2 regions of the Pseudarthrobacter lactosi genome follow, and region 2 is predicted to be linked to the other one. Evidence: riboswitches for the same ligand, from Rfam matches in the RefSeq annotation. Region 2 holds a riboswitch; the other holds the start of a gene.
What was found. A riboswitch is a leader RNA that binds a small molecule or an ion and turns the genes downstream of it on or off. The one in region 2 is predicted to bind cyclic di-AMP.
Positions count from the first base shown of each region.

Region 1 (7,183 bases), 670 kb from region 2:
GAGCAGCTCATCGCGGCCCACGGTGCGGGTGCCGTTTTCAACGAGGTAGTTCAGGAGTTCGAATTCCTTGAAGGTCAGGTTCAGGGATTCGCCGTCAAGGTGGACTTCGCGGCGGGCAAGATCGATCAGGACACCTGACGGGCGCGGATCCTGGGGCTGCTGCAGCCGGGCGGTTTCGGTGCGCTTCTGTGCGTTCACGGTGGGGTCACCGAAGGTGGAACGGACGACGTCGAGCGCGGAACCGGGGGTGCCGGCCGGGGCCACGGCCACCGCAGCGTAGCTTTCGGCACCGGTCACGAGTGACTGTGCGTAAGCGCGGATTTCCTGGGCAAGTTTGGCAATGGAGGTTCCGGCGGCCGCTGCGGTTTCCTCGTCGATGCCCATGTAGAGGACAAATCCGCGGGCTACGGTGTCGTTGGCGACGGGCCGCACGGCGTTTGGCCCCGCGATAACCGGGGTGGGCGCGGTCAGCGGCGCGGCTTCGGCAGGCTGGACAGCACGGAGCTGGCCGTAGGAGTTGGGATTGTAGCCCTGGGGTGCGTAGCCGGGGGCGGGAAAGCTGGCGCCGGGGGCTGCCGGGGCGAATGCCGGTCGGGCGCCGAAGCCTTGGCGGAGGCCGGAAGCCTGGCCCGCCTTGCCTGCGTTACGGACGGAGATGTGGACGTATCCGGATGCAACTGACATGAATGCTTACCTCAATGTGAATGGCCGTCATCGCGGCTCGAATGCTGAATTCCCCGCAATGGGATCTGGGGAGGGCGCCCTACGCTGGGCTGGGGGCGAATGCCTAGGAACTTCGTGGGGTCTGAAGGTCAGGCGTGCATTCGACAACAGCGCATGTCGGCAGCAGCGGATGTGCTGGGCCAATATTCTGCGGCTGCAGGTGCTGTTGAGTTCTTGTTCACAATTCAAAGTGTGCAACGTAACAATGAGAACTTGCAAGTAACAATGGGTGAGTTGTTCCGCATAGTGAGACAAAATGCGGTTTTGTGTGATAGATCACCATTCTGAAATGACGGCAAATCGTGAGTTGTTGTCCGCCAAGAGTGCTCAAATGGCCCTTATCAACGAATAATCTTCGCCCATTCATGGCGCTAGGCCCATTTGATTCACCGTGCCATGACTTGCCGAAATTGCTCGCGGCCTTTGGCCACCTGTCCAACGGAAACGACGGCGGCCCGGCGTGCGCTCGGCGCTCCGGGCGCCCACCCAGCTCGCTAGGCTGGCATTCACAGCGTGCGCACAGGAACCCCATAGCGCGGGTTAACCGAATGATCGGAGAGTTGTCCCATGGCCACTTCGCATTCCATGACCGACAACCTTCCGCAGCTGACCCACCCGGACGGCTCCCCCATCCGTGCCCTGGTAGTGGACGACGAACCCAGCCTTTCCGAACTCATGAGCATGGGGCTGCGCATGGCAGGTTGGTCTGTTGCCGTTGCTTCGGATGGCCCGGAGGCCGTCAAGGTTGCCAAGGAGTTCCGCCCGGACGTCCTGGTGCTGGACGTGATGCTGCCAGGGTTCGACGGCGTTGAGCTGCTGGGCAGGATCCGCGCCTTCGCGCCGGAGGTACCTGCGCTGTTCCTGACTGCCAAGGACGCCGTTCAGGACAGGATCCTGGGCCTCGCGGCGGGCGGGGATGATTACGTGACCAAGCCGTTCAGCATGGAGGAGGTCCTGCTGCGCCTGCACCGCCTGGTCCAGCGCTCCGGCGTTGCCGCGATGGACACAGCGGAACTGGTGGTGGGCGATCTTGTCCTCAACATCGACACCCGCGAAGTGACCCGCGCGGGCGACGACCTTCAGCTCACCGCCACCCAGTTCGAACTGCTCAGGTACCTCATGGAGAACCCCAAACGCGTGATCAGCAAAGCCCAGATCCTGGACCGCGTCTGGAACTACGACTTCGGCGGCCAGGCCAACATTGTGGAGCTCTACATCTCCTACCTGCGCAAGAAGATCGACGGTGTGCACCCGCCCATGATCCACACGGTCCGCGGCGCTGGCTACGTCATCAAGCCGGCAGAGTAGCTGCTCCATGTCCTCACCGCGAGCAACCCCAGCACCAGCCCGGAGCTGGCTGAAACCGGATACCTGGCACCTGCGCACACGGCTGATCCTGTTAGCCATGGCCTTGCTGGTGGCCATCTGCGGCGCCGTGGGGGTGGCCAGCTTCGCCTCAATGGATGCCTTCCTCACCCGACAGCTCGATGACCGGCTGAGTCAGGCTGCCCAGCTCTCCGACAGCCCCGGCCGGCCACCATTCGGCGGATTCAACGGCCGGGACCCATTGGATTCCCGGGGGCAAAGTGTGGGCACTGTCAATGCCAGCATCAGGGATGGGAAGGTCAACACAGGCGGCTTCCTCGCTTCGGACACCACGCGCACTCCCCTGTCGGCTGCCGACAAACCCATCCTTTTGGATCTGGCCACGGACGGCCAGCCGGTCAACCGGACCCTGTCCACCGGCGATTACCGGCTGGTGGCCGTCAAAACCTCTTACGGGGATGTCCTTGTCACGGGACTTCCGCTTGCCGCCAAGGAAAGTACGCTGGCGTCGCTGGTATGGACCTTTGTGTTCGTTTCCCTCGGCGGCCTGGCGCTGATCGGGCTGGCAGGAACCGTGCTCATCCGGCGCACCATGAAACCGCTGGAACAACTCTCGGAGGTGGCCACGAGGGTCTCGCGACTCCCGCTGGACGCCGGCGAGGTGGCACTCGCGGTGCGCGTCCCGCCGTCGAACTCCAATCCCGGAACCGAAGTGGGCAGCGTAGGGCACGCCCTCAACCTGATGCTGGACAATGTGGCCAGTGCCCTCGAGGCTCGGCAGCGGAGCGAGACCAAGGTGCGGCAGTTCGTTGCCGACGCTTCCCATGAGCTGCGGACCCCGCTGACCGCCATCCGCGGGTATACGGAGCTGATGCGGATGACCGAGGACTTCACGCCGGACGGCCGGAAGTCCCTGGCCCGCGTCCAGAGCCAGTCCGAACGCATGACCACACTGGTGGAGGATCTGCTGCTACTGGCCCGGCTCGATGAGGGACAGCCCCTTAAGCTCAGCGAAGTTGATCTCACCCAACTCGTGATCGAAACCGTCAGTGACGAGAAAGTCATAGCCCCGGAACACCACTGGCGCCTTGAACTGCCCGACGAACCGCTTGCCGTCACCGGTGATGCCTCCCAATTGCGTCAGGTGCTGGTCAACCTGCTCTCCAACGCGCGTAAACATACGCCGCCCGGGACCACCGTGGTCACCGCTGTTACGAAGTCTGCGGATGGCGGCGCTGCAGTGACCGTAGCGGACGACGGCGGCGGCATCCCTGCGGAATTCGTGGACCATGTTTTCTCCCGGTTTGCCCGCGCAGACGCGGCCCGCAAGGGAACGGCACCGGCCGTGGGCGCCGGGGCGTCTGAGGGCACCAGCGGCCTGGGTCTGTCCATTGTCCAGTCCATCCTGGAGGCCCACGGCGGGAGCGTGGCAGTGACCTCGCGGGCCGGGCGGACAGAGTTTGCCTTACTCTTCCCCGCCGGAGCCGTGGCGCAGACCACCGAAGCCGGAGTGCAGCAAGGCGACACACCGGCTTCGTGATTCCTGTTACCAAAATGTGACTTAAGCGCCCAGCTCCTGTACCGTCGAACAGGTGCGGATCCCGATTGGGCCGCATATCCGGATGACGCCAAGCTCTGCCACTTCCCGGATTCCGTCTTCAGAGGCAGAGGCGGGGGACCCACCGTCCCGGGCACCAAGTGCCCTTTGGGGTTAAGCCAACACGTGATTGTGCCGTGTGGCCGGATGCCCTCATCCGAACCCGACAGCTAACTCCGCAGGTGTGAGAGGCGATCCATCATGTCTGAATTCAAGGTAGAAACACGTCCGCAGGGCGATACAAAGTCCGCCAGCCACCGCAAGCAGACCCGCATCGGTGCAGCTATGTCCCCACTGTCCAAGGCGGCCCGGATTCCCTCCATGGGCCAGCGCGCCGCGGTGTTCGCGACGGCGTGCGCCCTGCTGGTCGGAGTCACTGCCGCAGCACACGCTTCCGAGTCCGCGTCGCTTGCTGCCAACGCCAACCAGGCCGCCGAAGAAGCCAGCGCCCAGTCGAAGCTGAGCGTCCAAGCCGCCGAGATTCAGGCCCCGGCCACCCCAGAGGCTGCGCCGGCCGAGATCAAAGTCGCGCCCCAGGCTGCCGAACCGGCACCTGCGCAGGTCCCCGCCCCGGAGGCTGCACCGGCACCGGCACCGGCTCCCGAGCCTGTACCCGCACCCGTTGTGGCCGTCAACGACCCTGCGGGAGCCCAGGCCTACGCCGCCGGGCAGCTGGCGACCTACGGCTGGTCCGCTGACCAGATGCAGTGCCTGCAGACGCTGTGGACCAAGGAATCCGAATGGACCACCACGGCCACCAATGCCAGCAGCGGCGCATACGGCATCGTCCAGTCATTGCCCGCTGAGAAGATGGCAAGCGCCGGCGGGGACTACCTCACCAACTACCGCACGCAGATCAACTGGGGCCTGAACTACATCCAGGAGCGCTACCAGTCACCGTGTGGCGCGCTGAACTTCCACCTGTCGCACAACTGGTACTAGGCCGACTCCGCCTTACCAGGCTCCCCTGCGCCCGGGTCCCGGCGCTCGGGCTACCAGCGCCAAGGCTGCCAATGCTCGGGCTGCCAGTGTGGCGGTCAGTGGCTGTGGCGCTCAGTGGCTACCGGTGTGGCGGTCAGGGGTTCCGTGCCTGGCGGCTCCGCGCCATACTTGGGCCATGAAATTCACCACCACCATCCTGGGCAGCGGCAACAAGGCGGGCATCGAGGTTCCCGAGGAAGTTATCTCGGCTCTCGGCGCGGGCAAGCGTCCGCCGGTGGTGGTGACCATCAACGGCAAGAGCTACCGGAGCAGCATCGCGGTCATGGGGGGACAGAACCTGATCGGGGTGAGCACCGCCAACCGGGAATTCACCGGAGTCGCCGCCGGCGACACCATCGAGGTGGACGTGGAACTGGACACACAGCCGCGCATCATCGAGGTCCCCGAGGATCTGGCCGCAGCCCTGGCCGCCGAACCCGAAGCGCAGGTGTTTTACGCCACGCTGAACTACAGCACGCAGCGCCGGTACGTGGAGCCAATCGGAGATGCCAAGACGGACGAAACCCGGGCCAGGCGGATCACGAAGATGGTCGCCGACCTCAAAGCCGGAAAGAAATGACCGGCAGTCCCCCGGCGTTCCGTTCCACGGAGACAGTCACTGCACGGTAGTCCGGGATGTGGAGCACGCCTGCCGGCAATTCACCCGTATTGGGACCCACTGCCACCGTCCGGATCCCCGCGGCAACCCCTGCCGCAATTCCGGCGGGTGCATCCTCGAATACCAAGGCGTCCTCCGGCTGCACGCCCAGCAGCCCGGCTGCCATCAGATACCCTTCCGGGTCCGGTTTGCCCCGTGTGACCAGTTCCGCCGTCACGGCTGTGGCCGGCACGGCCAGTCCCGCCGCGTCCATGCGGATGTCCGCGAGGGTCCTGTCCGCTGAGGTCACCAGCGCCACTGCCTCGGCCGGGAGGCTGCGAAGCATCTCGGCAGCCCCCGGCAACGCGACAATACCGGCAGTCCGCACCCGTTCCATGGCGCCGAGTTCGGCAGTGAGCGCCACAACGTCGGCTCCGGCCGGCGCGAAGCGTCGGACGGTATCCGCAGCCTGGATGCCGTGCGAAGTGCGCAGGATTTCGCCGATGTCCAGACCGTACCGGGCAGCGAATTCTCCCCACACCTCTTCGACCACTGCCGTGGAGTCCACCAGCGTGCCGTCCATATCGAAAAGGACGGCACGGCAGGTCAGCGATCGTGTGGCTGCAGGCATGCGTGTGGCGGCTTGTGTCGGGATGTTCATGCTGCCTATTTTGCCTTAGGCGCCGCAGGCCTGTGAGTCACAGGCTTAGGCGTCGCGCCCCGGGATGTACTGCACCGCCCATTTGTTGCCGTCGGGATCAGCGAAATAAACGAAGTGCCCCCAGTCCTGCACGTCAATGTCGCTGACATCTACGCCGTTGCCCTTGAGGTGGTCGTGGGCGGCCTGGATGTCGCTGACCACCATCTGCAGGCTTGGCGCCGTACCCGGAGGGGCGTCATTGAGGCCTTCGCCGATACAGATGGAGCAGGCGGAACCCGGCGGGGTCAGCTGGACGAAGCGGATGCCATCCATGGGCCGCTCGTCGAAATCCGGGTTGAATCCAACTTTGTTGACGTAGAAATCCTTGGCGCGGTCCACGTCGGATACGGGCACAAAAACGAGTTCAAGTTTCCAGTCCATGCGCCACAGGCTAACGGCGGCGGCGGGGAAAGCGGAAGACCTAAATTCTGGAGCAGCCCAGAACTAGCCGGCGATGCCGTACAGGCGGTCGCCGGCGTCGCCGAGACCCGGAACGATGTAGGACTTCTCGTCAAGCCGTTCGTCAATGGACGCCAGAACGATTGTCACGTTGGCCTCGGCAAGTTCCTCTTCGAGCTTGGCCAGGCCTTCCGGCGCGGCCAGGAGGCAAATGCACGTGACGTCGGAGGCGCCGCGCTTGAACAGAAACTTGATGGCCTCGCGCAGGGTTCCGCCGGTGGCAAGCATGGGATCCAGCACAAAGATCTGCCGGTCCGTCAGGTCTTCCGGGAGCCGCTCCGCGTAGGTGATGATGTCCAGGGTTTCCTCGTCGCGGGCCATGCCCAGGAAGCCCACCTCAGCGGTGGGGACCAGCTTGGTCATACCCTCGAGCATGCCGAGCCCGGCGCGCAGGATGGGAACCACCAGCGGCGTGGGCTTGGTGAAGTAAGTGCCGATGGTGGTGCTGACGGGCGTCTCGATGGTCTTCGGTTCGGTGCGGACGTCACGCGTGGCTTCGTAGGCCAGGAGGGTCACCAGCTCTTCCGTCAGCTGCCGGAAGACGGGCGACGGGGTGTTCTTGTCCCGCAGGACGGTGAGCTTATGGGCGACCAGCGGGTGGTCCACAACAAGAGTGCGCATGGGTCAAAACTATCACCCAGGGGGGCAGCCTCCGGCCGGGAATCAGCTCGGCTGTTCGTCCCGGATGGCGGGGTGCTCGAACGTTGGTGCCGGACCGGCGTGCTCGCGTTTCCGCAGGACATGGAAGAGCCGATGCGCCAGGATCACGATCCCCACCCACGCCAGCCCGAGGAACCAG
Region 1 is NZ_JBVAYS010000003.1:76,696-83,878, forward strand. Features, by position in the region: gene ACZY0Q_RS13820 (winged helix-turn-helix domain-containing protein) at 1-684, opposite strand, end outside; gene ACZY0Q_RS13825 (response regulator transcription factor) at 1,291-2,031, shown strand; gene ACZY0Q_RS13830 (sensor histidine kinase) at 2,039-3,589, shown strand; cyclic di-AMP (ydaO/yuaA leader) riboswitch at 3,690-3,842, shown strand; gene ACZY0Q_RS13835 (aggregation-promoting factor C-terminal-like domain-containing protein) at 3,848-4,588, shown strand; gene ACZY0Q_RS13840 (DUF1905 domain-containing protein) at 4,764-5,207, shown strand; gene ACZY0Q_RS13845 (HAD-IA family hydrolase) at 5,188-5,886, opposite strand; gene ACZY0Q_RS13850 (VOC family protein) at 5,932-6,306, opposite strand; gene upp (uracil phosphoribosyltransferase) at 6,370-7,005, opposite strand; gene ACZY0Q_RS13860 (phosphatase PAP2 family protein) at 7,048-7,183, opposite strand, start outside.
Region 1: linked by a shared signal. The riboswitch ahead of ACZY0Q_RS13835 (aggregation-promoting factor C-terminal-like domain-containing protein) and the one ahead of ACZY0Q_RS17070 (NlpC/P60 family protein) in region 2 are both predicted to bind cyclic di-AMP.

Region 2 (7,183 bases):
ATCATCAAGGATCCCGGCGCCGATGCCGGGTCTGTGGGGCTGCTGCTGGAGCCCAGCGACAACCCGATCGGTGCGAACTACATGAACGCACTGCACGACGCCGGGATCGCGGCCATCACGTTCGGGGTCCCGGATGTGCAGGCCGAGTACCGCCGGTTGGTGGCTGCCGGCGTGACGTTCCAGGGCGAACCGTCAGAGGACCCGTCCGGGGTCAGCGCCGTCTTCGACGACGGCTGCGGCAACTTCGTGCAGCTGCACCAGGACTGACGCTTCCCCGGGCCGACTTCCGAAACTGACGTTCTCCGGAGACAACAGAGGCCTGTCCGCGGATCCGAACTGTCAAGGGTTCGGATCCGCGGACAAGCCTATGAAATGCGGAGGCTACTCGGCCTGGGCGCGGGCCTTCTTGGCGTCCTTCTTGGCTGCGTCGTCCTTGACCCGCTGGGCTTCGGTGCGGACGGCGGCGTGGGTGGAGCGCTCGGTGACCAGCCATGCCGGGGGAGCCTGCAGCAGCGCGGTGATTTCCGCCGTCGTCAGCGCTTCCTCAACACCGCCGCGGGCCAGGCCGCTGATGGAGACGTTCAGCTTCTGGGCCACCACCGGGCGGGGGTGCGGGCCGTTGCGGCGGAGCTCCGCGAGCCACTCCGGCGGGTTGGCCTGGAGTTCGGCGAAATCGGCGCGGCTGATGGTTGAATCCTGGAACTCCTGCGGTGTTGCCGGCAGGTAGATGCCAAGCTTCTTGGCAACGGTGGCCGGCTTCATGGACTGGGAGTTTGCAGAGGTCATAGTTCAAGGGTATCTGGCTGCCCGCCTGAAAGGCACCAGTGCTGCACCAGTCCCACACCAACCCCGCACCTGTTCCGGCATCGCGGGGCCGCGCGGGCGGTACTGTGAAGACGTGCCCGCAGACAATGAATCCCGCCAGAACCCCAGTCCCGACGAATCGCCGGAGCAGGAGGCCCCTCGCGTGCTCCGCTTCGCCTACGTGGCCGGCGTGACCCCGGGCAAGTGGATCCGCCGCTGGGAAGAGCGCGTGCTGGACATCCCGCTGGAGTCGTTTATGTCCGACGACGGCGCCCAGCTTTCCGTATTAGGTGACGGTTCTGCGGACCTCAGCTTTGTCCGACTTCCGGTGGAGCGCGAGGGCCTCAACGTGATCCCCCTGTATGAGGAGCAGCCCGTAGTGGTGGCTCCCAAGGGGCACGAGATCTCGGTGTTTGAGGAAGTGGCCCTGGCCGACCTCGCGGCAGAGACCTTCCTGGACGTCGCCGAAATGGGTGGCCCGGAAGCGGCCATGCAGGTGGTGGCGTCCGGCGCGGGCCTGGTGATCCTGCCCATGTCCGTGGCCCGGCATTTCAACGTCAAGGACACCGTGGCCCGCCGGCTGACGGGGGCCCCGAACACGGAGATCGCGCTGGCCTGGCCCAGCGATTCCACGGACGACATCATTGAGGAGTTCATCGGGATTGTCCGCGGCCGCACCGCGGCGAGCTCCCGGCAGCCCTCGGCCCAGCAGGAAAAGCCCAAGAAGGAACCGAAGCCGGACCGGCGCGGCCCCGCGGTCAAGAAGCCGAAGGTGGCCCAGCGGTACGCCCCGAATCCGGACAAGGGCCGCGGCAAGGGCTCACGCAAGAAGGGCAAGCGCTAGTTCTAACCGCTCCGGGCCTTGGACTGCGTGCGGGAATGGTGCAGGGTTCTGGGCTGCTCTTGTTCAGGACTGCCCTGGTTCGGGGGATGCATGTAGCGCCGCGTTGTACTAGTGGCGTGCAGGCTGGTTTGGGGAAGCCGACAGCCACGTCTGGCAGGCAGGAGCTCGGTGCGGTTGACACTACTGCGGTTCGTGGCAACGCGAAGGAAGGGTCTGAGAGATCCGCGCTGACCCGCCATTCGGCCCTCCACCCAATGTGTCAGCTTGGAATCTAAGGCTTTCAGAAAGGTGTGTCCGGAGTGCGCACATCGGACCCTATTCTGACGCTCTGATCGATCGCAACCTGACGTCAGGTTTGGGTGTACTCCAGCTTGACCTGGTCTGACTGCAAAAATCACCGACCAGTGCAGCCATGTTTTCGGTGAGGTAGCGGTTTCCTAGAGAAGTCGTGAAATGGAAGCATTTGGCTACAAGCACCCTGTCGGCTCCGTCGATGGCGGTATCCCATGCTGCTTACGCCAATCCGTAGCCTTGTGTGTTCCGAATCACAGTAGACCAGCGGGATCTCCTCACTGGCCTGTGACCGAGGAGTGAATTGTGAATCGGAAATCTGTAGCGGCCCTTGGGGCCTCAGCCGTCGCGTTGCTAGCTGCCACCACTTTGGCGGTGGGGCCTGCCCAGGCCCACAGTTCAAAATCAGAGGAAGAGAAAACCGTCACCCTGACCGCCAAGCTGAGACAGCTCAACGGCTCCGGAGCTTGGGGCACTGCAAAAGCCGTCGTCAAGGGCGAGACGATCAAGCACATTGAGGTGCACGCCAGGGGTCTGACGCCCGATGCCCCGCACGCCCAGCACATCCACTACGGCGAGCAGGCCATGAATGAGTGCCCCACGCTCAAGCTCGACGCTAATAAAGACGGTCGCCTGAATACTGTTGAGGGCGTTCCCGCTTACGGTCCGGTCGTCGTGTCCCTGAACACGAGCGGCGATACCACCCCTGCCAGCTTCTTGGACGTCACACGCTTCCCGGTCTCCAAGGATGGCCGCTACAACTACAGCCGCAGCAACATCGACTTCACCGATGTGGCAGGCACGGGCTACCCCGGAAACGGCGGTACCGGCACGGCCAAGCAGATCGCCGAGGCCATCCGCGACGGTGAGGGCGTCCTGGTCATTCACGGACTGGATTACGACGAAAACGGCACCTACAACTTCAGTAATCCTGAAGGTGCCAGCGAACTGAACAAGGACCTCCCGGCAGAGGCCACCGACCCGGCAGTCTGCGGCGTCCTCGAACGCCGCTAACCCGCCCCGCGGGGCGACCGGGCATAGGTGCCCGGTGAAGGGCCTTGGTGCGTCCAAAGTTGACTCCGATGGTCCGCCCTACCTGGTAAGGGGGGCGGGCCATCAGCTTGTCCGGACGTTGCGGGTACGGCGCCGGAATCTGAATGGTGAGGTGCCGGCGTACGGCCATCCGCCACCTGGTCGGGTCCGAATATCGGGTACAAGCTGTTCCGGCCGCCTGGCCGGCTGCAGCAAGCTGCAGGGCGCAGAGGCTGGTTCGCCGGTTTCCAAATGCAGTGCCGTATATCCAACGATCCCAGGGAGCTCCTCATGACATCGACGCACAACACCCGCACCGCGGGGCGGGGCGGACTAACGTACAAGAGACAGCACTCGCCGTTGGCGCGGTGTTCCTCCTGGTAGGCATCCTCGGGTTTGTCCCGGGCGGCTCCAGCCAGTAGGACCAGCTACAGTTCGCGGGGCACCACTCCGGGGCACTGCTGCTCGGCCTGTTCCAGGTCCCGGTACTGCACAACATCGTCCACTTTCTCTTCGGCGTTGCCGGTGTTGCAGTGGCCCGGACCGCAGCAGGAGCCCGCTCCTACCTGCTCGTCGGCGGCGCCATCTACCTTGTCCTCTGGATCTATGGACTGGTTGTTGACCAGGAATCAGCCGGGAACTTCTTGCCGCTGAACGGATACGACAACTGGCTCCACCTCCTGCTGGGCGTCGGCATGATCGCGCTGGCACTGATTCTCACCAAGGACCGCACTAAGTCACGGACGCACGCGTAGGCCCCAAAGAGGAAGGGCCCAGCGGGCCTGACAGGCGGGAGAACCGAGGGGTGGCGGCCTGCTTCGCAGAACATCACCCCACTCCAATTGGCGCACGCATGGCGAAGTCAAACCGAAACGCCGTTATGCAAATGTGACATCAACGTGGGTTTTCCCGTAGGGTCGGGCGCGTGCCGGGTCTCCGAATGCGGCACTCCTGAGCTGATTGCCTAACTCTGCCGCCGCCTCGGGATCCGTTCGCAAATTCGTCCGGCAGAGACGGGGAAACCAATTGTGGCCTGCTTCGTGCAGGCCTTGGGGTGAAGCCGCGCCTCCAGCTTGCGCTGGAACTGCGGCCGGGTGTCTCCCATCCGAATCCGACAGCTAACCTCGCAGGCAGTGGGAGAGGCCCTTTCATGCCCATTCGCAAAGCTCACGGCCGCCGCCGCGCGGTCCCCGTCCAGACCAGTGCCCTTGCGGTCCTGTCCAAATCCGTCGCTGACAATGCTGGCGGTGTGGGCCGCCAGGCCGCCGTCATCGCAGCAGCTTCCGGGCTCGTCCTGACCAGCGGCATTGCCGCGCAGGCAGCGGACGCCCCGGCCCAGCGCGACGCGGAGCCGACTTCAAACCTTGAACTCGCCAGCCAGGCACAGGCCCCGCTCAGCGCAGATTCCACGGTCCAGATTTCCTTCGAGCGTCCTGCCGTGGAGACCACTCCTGCCCCTGTCGTGGAAGCGCCCAAACCTGTCGCCGTTGAGGCTGCCCCGGCAGCCGTCGCGAAGGCTGCCGCACCGGCCAAGGCTCAAATCACAGTCACCCCCGCTGCTGCCGCGCCGGTGGCCGCCCCGGCAACAGGTGGAGTCAACGCCACGATGGTTTCCTCCGCCTACGCCCAGATCGGCATGATCCAGGACTGCACACGATTGGTGGAAAACGCCCTGGGTGCTGCCGGTATCGCGGTCGGTGACCTCGGTCCGATGCAGTTCATGAACTACGGCACCGTTGTCACAGATCCCCAGCCCGGTGACATGGTGCTGCAGCCTGGCCACGTAGGAATTTATGTTGGCAACGGCCAGGTGCTTAGCTCCGGTCTGAACGGCAAGAACGAAACGGCAGTCCATCCCCTGACATGGATGACATCCAAGGGCGCCGTCACCTTCGTACGGGCAGGCTAGACGGACCATTGAAGGCCCTTCGATTCAATGCCTTGGGGGCAATGAATCACCGGCGTGGTCCCGCCAGGAGATGCTTATGCCGGCGGGCGGGTCGCGTGCAGGAGCGTCTTCCCAAGCCCGCGAAGACGCTCCTGCACGCGAGGTGCAGGAGCGTCCGGCTGCTTATTGCAGGGTGCGAGTTCGCGTTAAAGTTCCGACACGCTCGACCACCAGAAGGGTGTTACGTCGGGCAGCTCAAGTCCGGGTTATAGGCTGCGAACATGCCGTCCGGGTTGTCTCTCCATACCCACGCGTGCAGCGCGAAGGAGCCGGGGAACGGCCCGTCCTCGAAGTCGACGCCTGCAATCGAAGGCCGCTCGGCCGCTGTCGATATAAACTCAACGGCTACCAGCTTGTACCGGCCGTGCTCATTCGGCATGTACACGAGAACCTCAGGCTTTCGGGCCTGGGTCTTGTCATCGATCAGTTTCTGCTTCGCATAGTGGAAACCCATTGCCCCCACGCCGGGCTTCTCCACGCAGTCAGTGATTCTCTGATAGCCGTCCGCCTCCGCGTTCTCCAGCCAGCGATAGTCGTCGGTAGCGTCGCGCAGGATCCTGACCAGCCGGCGCTGGTCATCATTGTTCCGCCAGTCATCGCTCTGGTCCGAGCCCCCGTACCCGGATCCTCCGTGGGCGACCGCCGTTCCGGGAGCAAGTCCCATGGCTAGTACTGCAGCGGTGGCCATCGATAGTAGCCCCGTCTTGGTGCGATTCATCGTTGATCTTCTACCCCTCTGAGACCAATATCTTCTGTTTAGGGTTGCGAAGCGTGGGAAGAGCGTCCCCCCACCTTCGCCTGGATGCCTGCAGATTTCCCCGGGAACTGCCGGTGAATGAGCCGCTCGAACGGCTAATCGTCCATCGACTTGAGCGGTGTTTCCAGTATGCTCCTACTCCAAAACGCCGCGCTACGCTACGCGTGGGTAGTAGGGGTGCCGGGTGGGAAGGCTCCGAGGAGATCTTATTGTGGCGGCCGTTGCTGCTGCCAGCTCCCCTGGCTCCCGATGTTCCACTTCCTAGGAAATGAACCGCCCTTGAACGTTGTAGGAATTCCACAACGGACGGGTCCAATAGCCCGTTACTGTCACCACAGACTGGCGGCTCTTCACTGTTCAATCGGCGGTTCTATCTGATGCCGATGGTGAGGTTGAGCAGGCACTCCGCGGATTCCCGAATAGTCATGGTGAGGTGCCGAGGCCATTTGTGGGTGCGCCCAATGGGCAGGCGCGGGCCCCCTCCGTAAAGTCCCCGGACGGCGAGGAGATCGGCATCGGAAGTTCCCCGTCAGTGTGGCCGGCCTCCAGAGCCTCCTACCTGCCGGTGTCGGGAAGAATCAGGCCGGGACTTGGTGGACGATGTCGGGAGCGGACAGCCCCTCAAGCCATGCCACCGCGGCCGGACGCGACGTGAAAAACTCCTGGAGATTGTGCTGGCCGCGCCGCATCCAAGCGGCAACGACGCGGTCAAGATTCGTTGTCCCCACTATGGCGACGGAGGAAACGAAGCGGGTGTCCCGGTAGTCGTTGCAGGCTTCGACAGTCAGGTTGACGCCGATGATTTCGATCAGCAATGGCAGCTTCCGGCCGGCACTAAGAAGCTCCACGGCAAGCACAGATTCCGAGGCGTCTTCGGCCTGAAGAATGAAACCGGGCACCCAGATCAGATGAAGGGTCCCGCCGACATATAGGCTCAGCGTCCTTTTCCACCTGCAAGCACGATCTCCGCCACGAATTCCCCTCTGCGGCAGAACAGCCGGAGAATGCGGGCCCCGATAGGGGTCGGGCATGGCGGAGACCAAGAGCAATGCAAGACCGTGGGATCAACAGGCGAAGAACAGCGGTATTCTCTGGCAGGCCCTTCTTCTACGGCAACTGCTAGTGATCTTCCGCGACGACACGAGGTGAAGATTCGAGGATGACCGAAGCGGGCTGCCAGAAGCCCACTGGGAGAACCTGGACATTGCCAAAAGCCAAGGCCGGCCTGGCCGCCGGCTGCACGGCAATACCCAACAACGGCAGAAGCGCGTTGGCGATGGCTTCCCGGACTGCCTCAGTGGAAATCGTGGCTCTTCATGCTTTCAAGCCGGTGCGCGCATGACAGGGCAGGGAGAACACTCATCCTGCTGGAGCGCCAGGGCTGTCATGCGGTTGGGTAATCATCCATACCAGCTCGTCCGGACAGAAGCCGCCGCCACAGTCCGCGCGTTGTACGAGGAGGATAAGCCCTGAAGGTGCATATGCGATAATATTCGCATGGATGCAG
Region 2 is NZ_JBVAYS010000003.1:742,631-749,813, reverse strand. Features, by position in the region: gene ACZY0Q_RS17095 (VOC family protein) at 1-267, shown strand, start outside; gene ACZY0Q_RS17090 (DUF5997 family protein) at 382-786, opposite strand; gene ACZY0Q_RS17085 (LysR substrate-binding domain-containing protein) at 749-1,648, shown strand; gene ACZY0Q_RS17080 (hypothetical protein) at 2,246-2,953, shown strand; gene ACZY0Q_RS17075 (DUF4383 domain-containing protein) at 3,430-3,726, shown strand; cyclic di-AMP (ydaO/yuaA leader) riboswitch at 3,933-4,114, shown strand; gene ACZY0Q_RS17070 (NlpC/P60 family protein) at 4,122-4,880, shown strand; gene ACZY0Q_RS17065 (hypothetical protein) at 5,101-5,637, opposite strand; gene ACZY0Q_RS17060 (hypothetical protein) at 6,255-6,575, opposite strand; gene ACZY0Q_RS17055 (ArsR/SmtB family transcription factor) at 7,174-7,183, shown strand, end outside.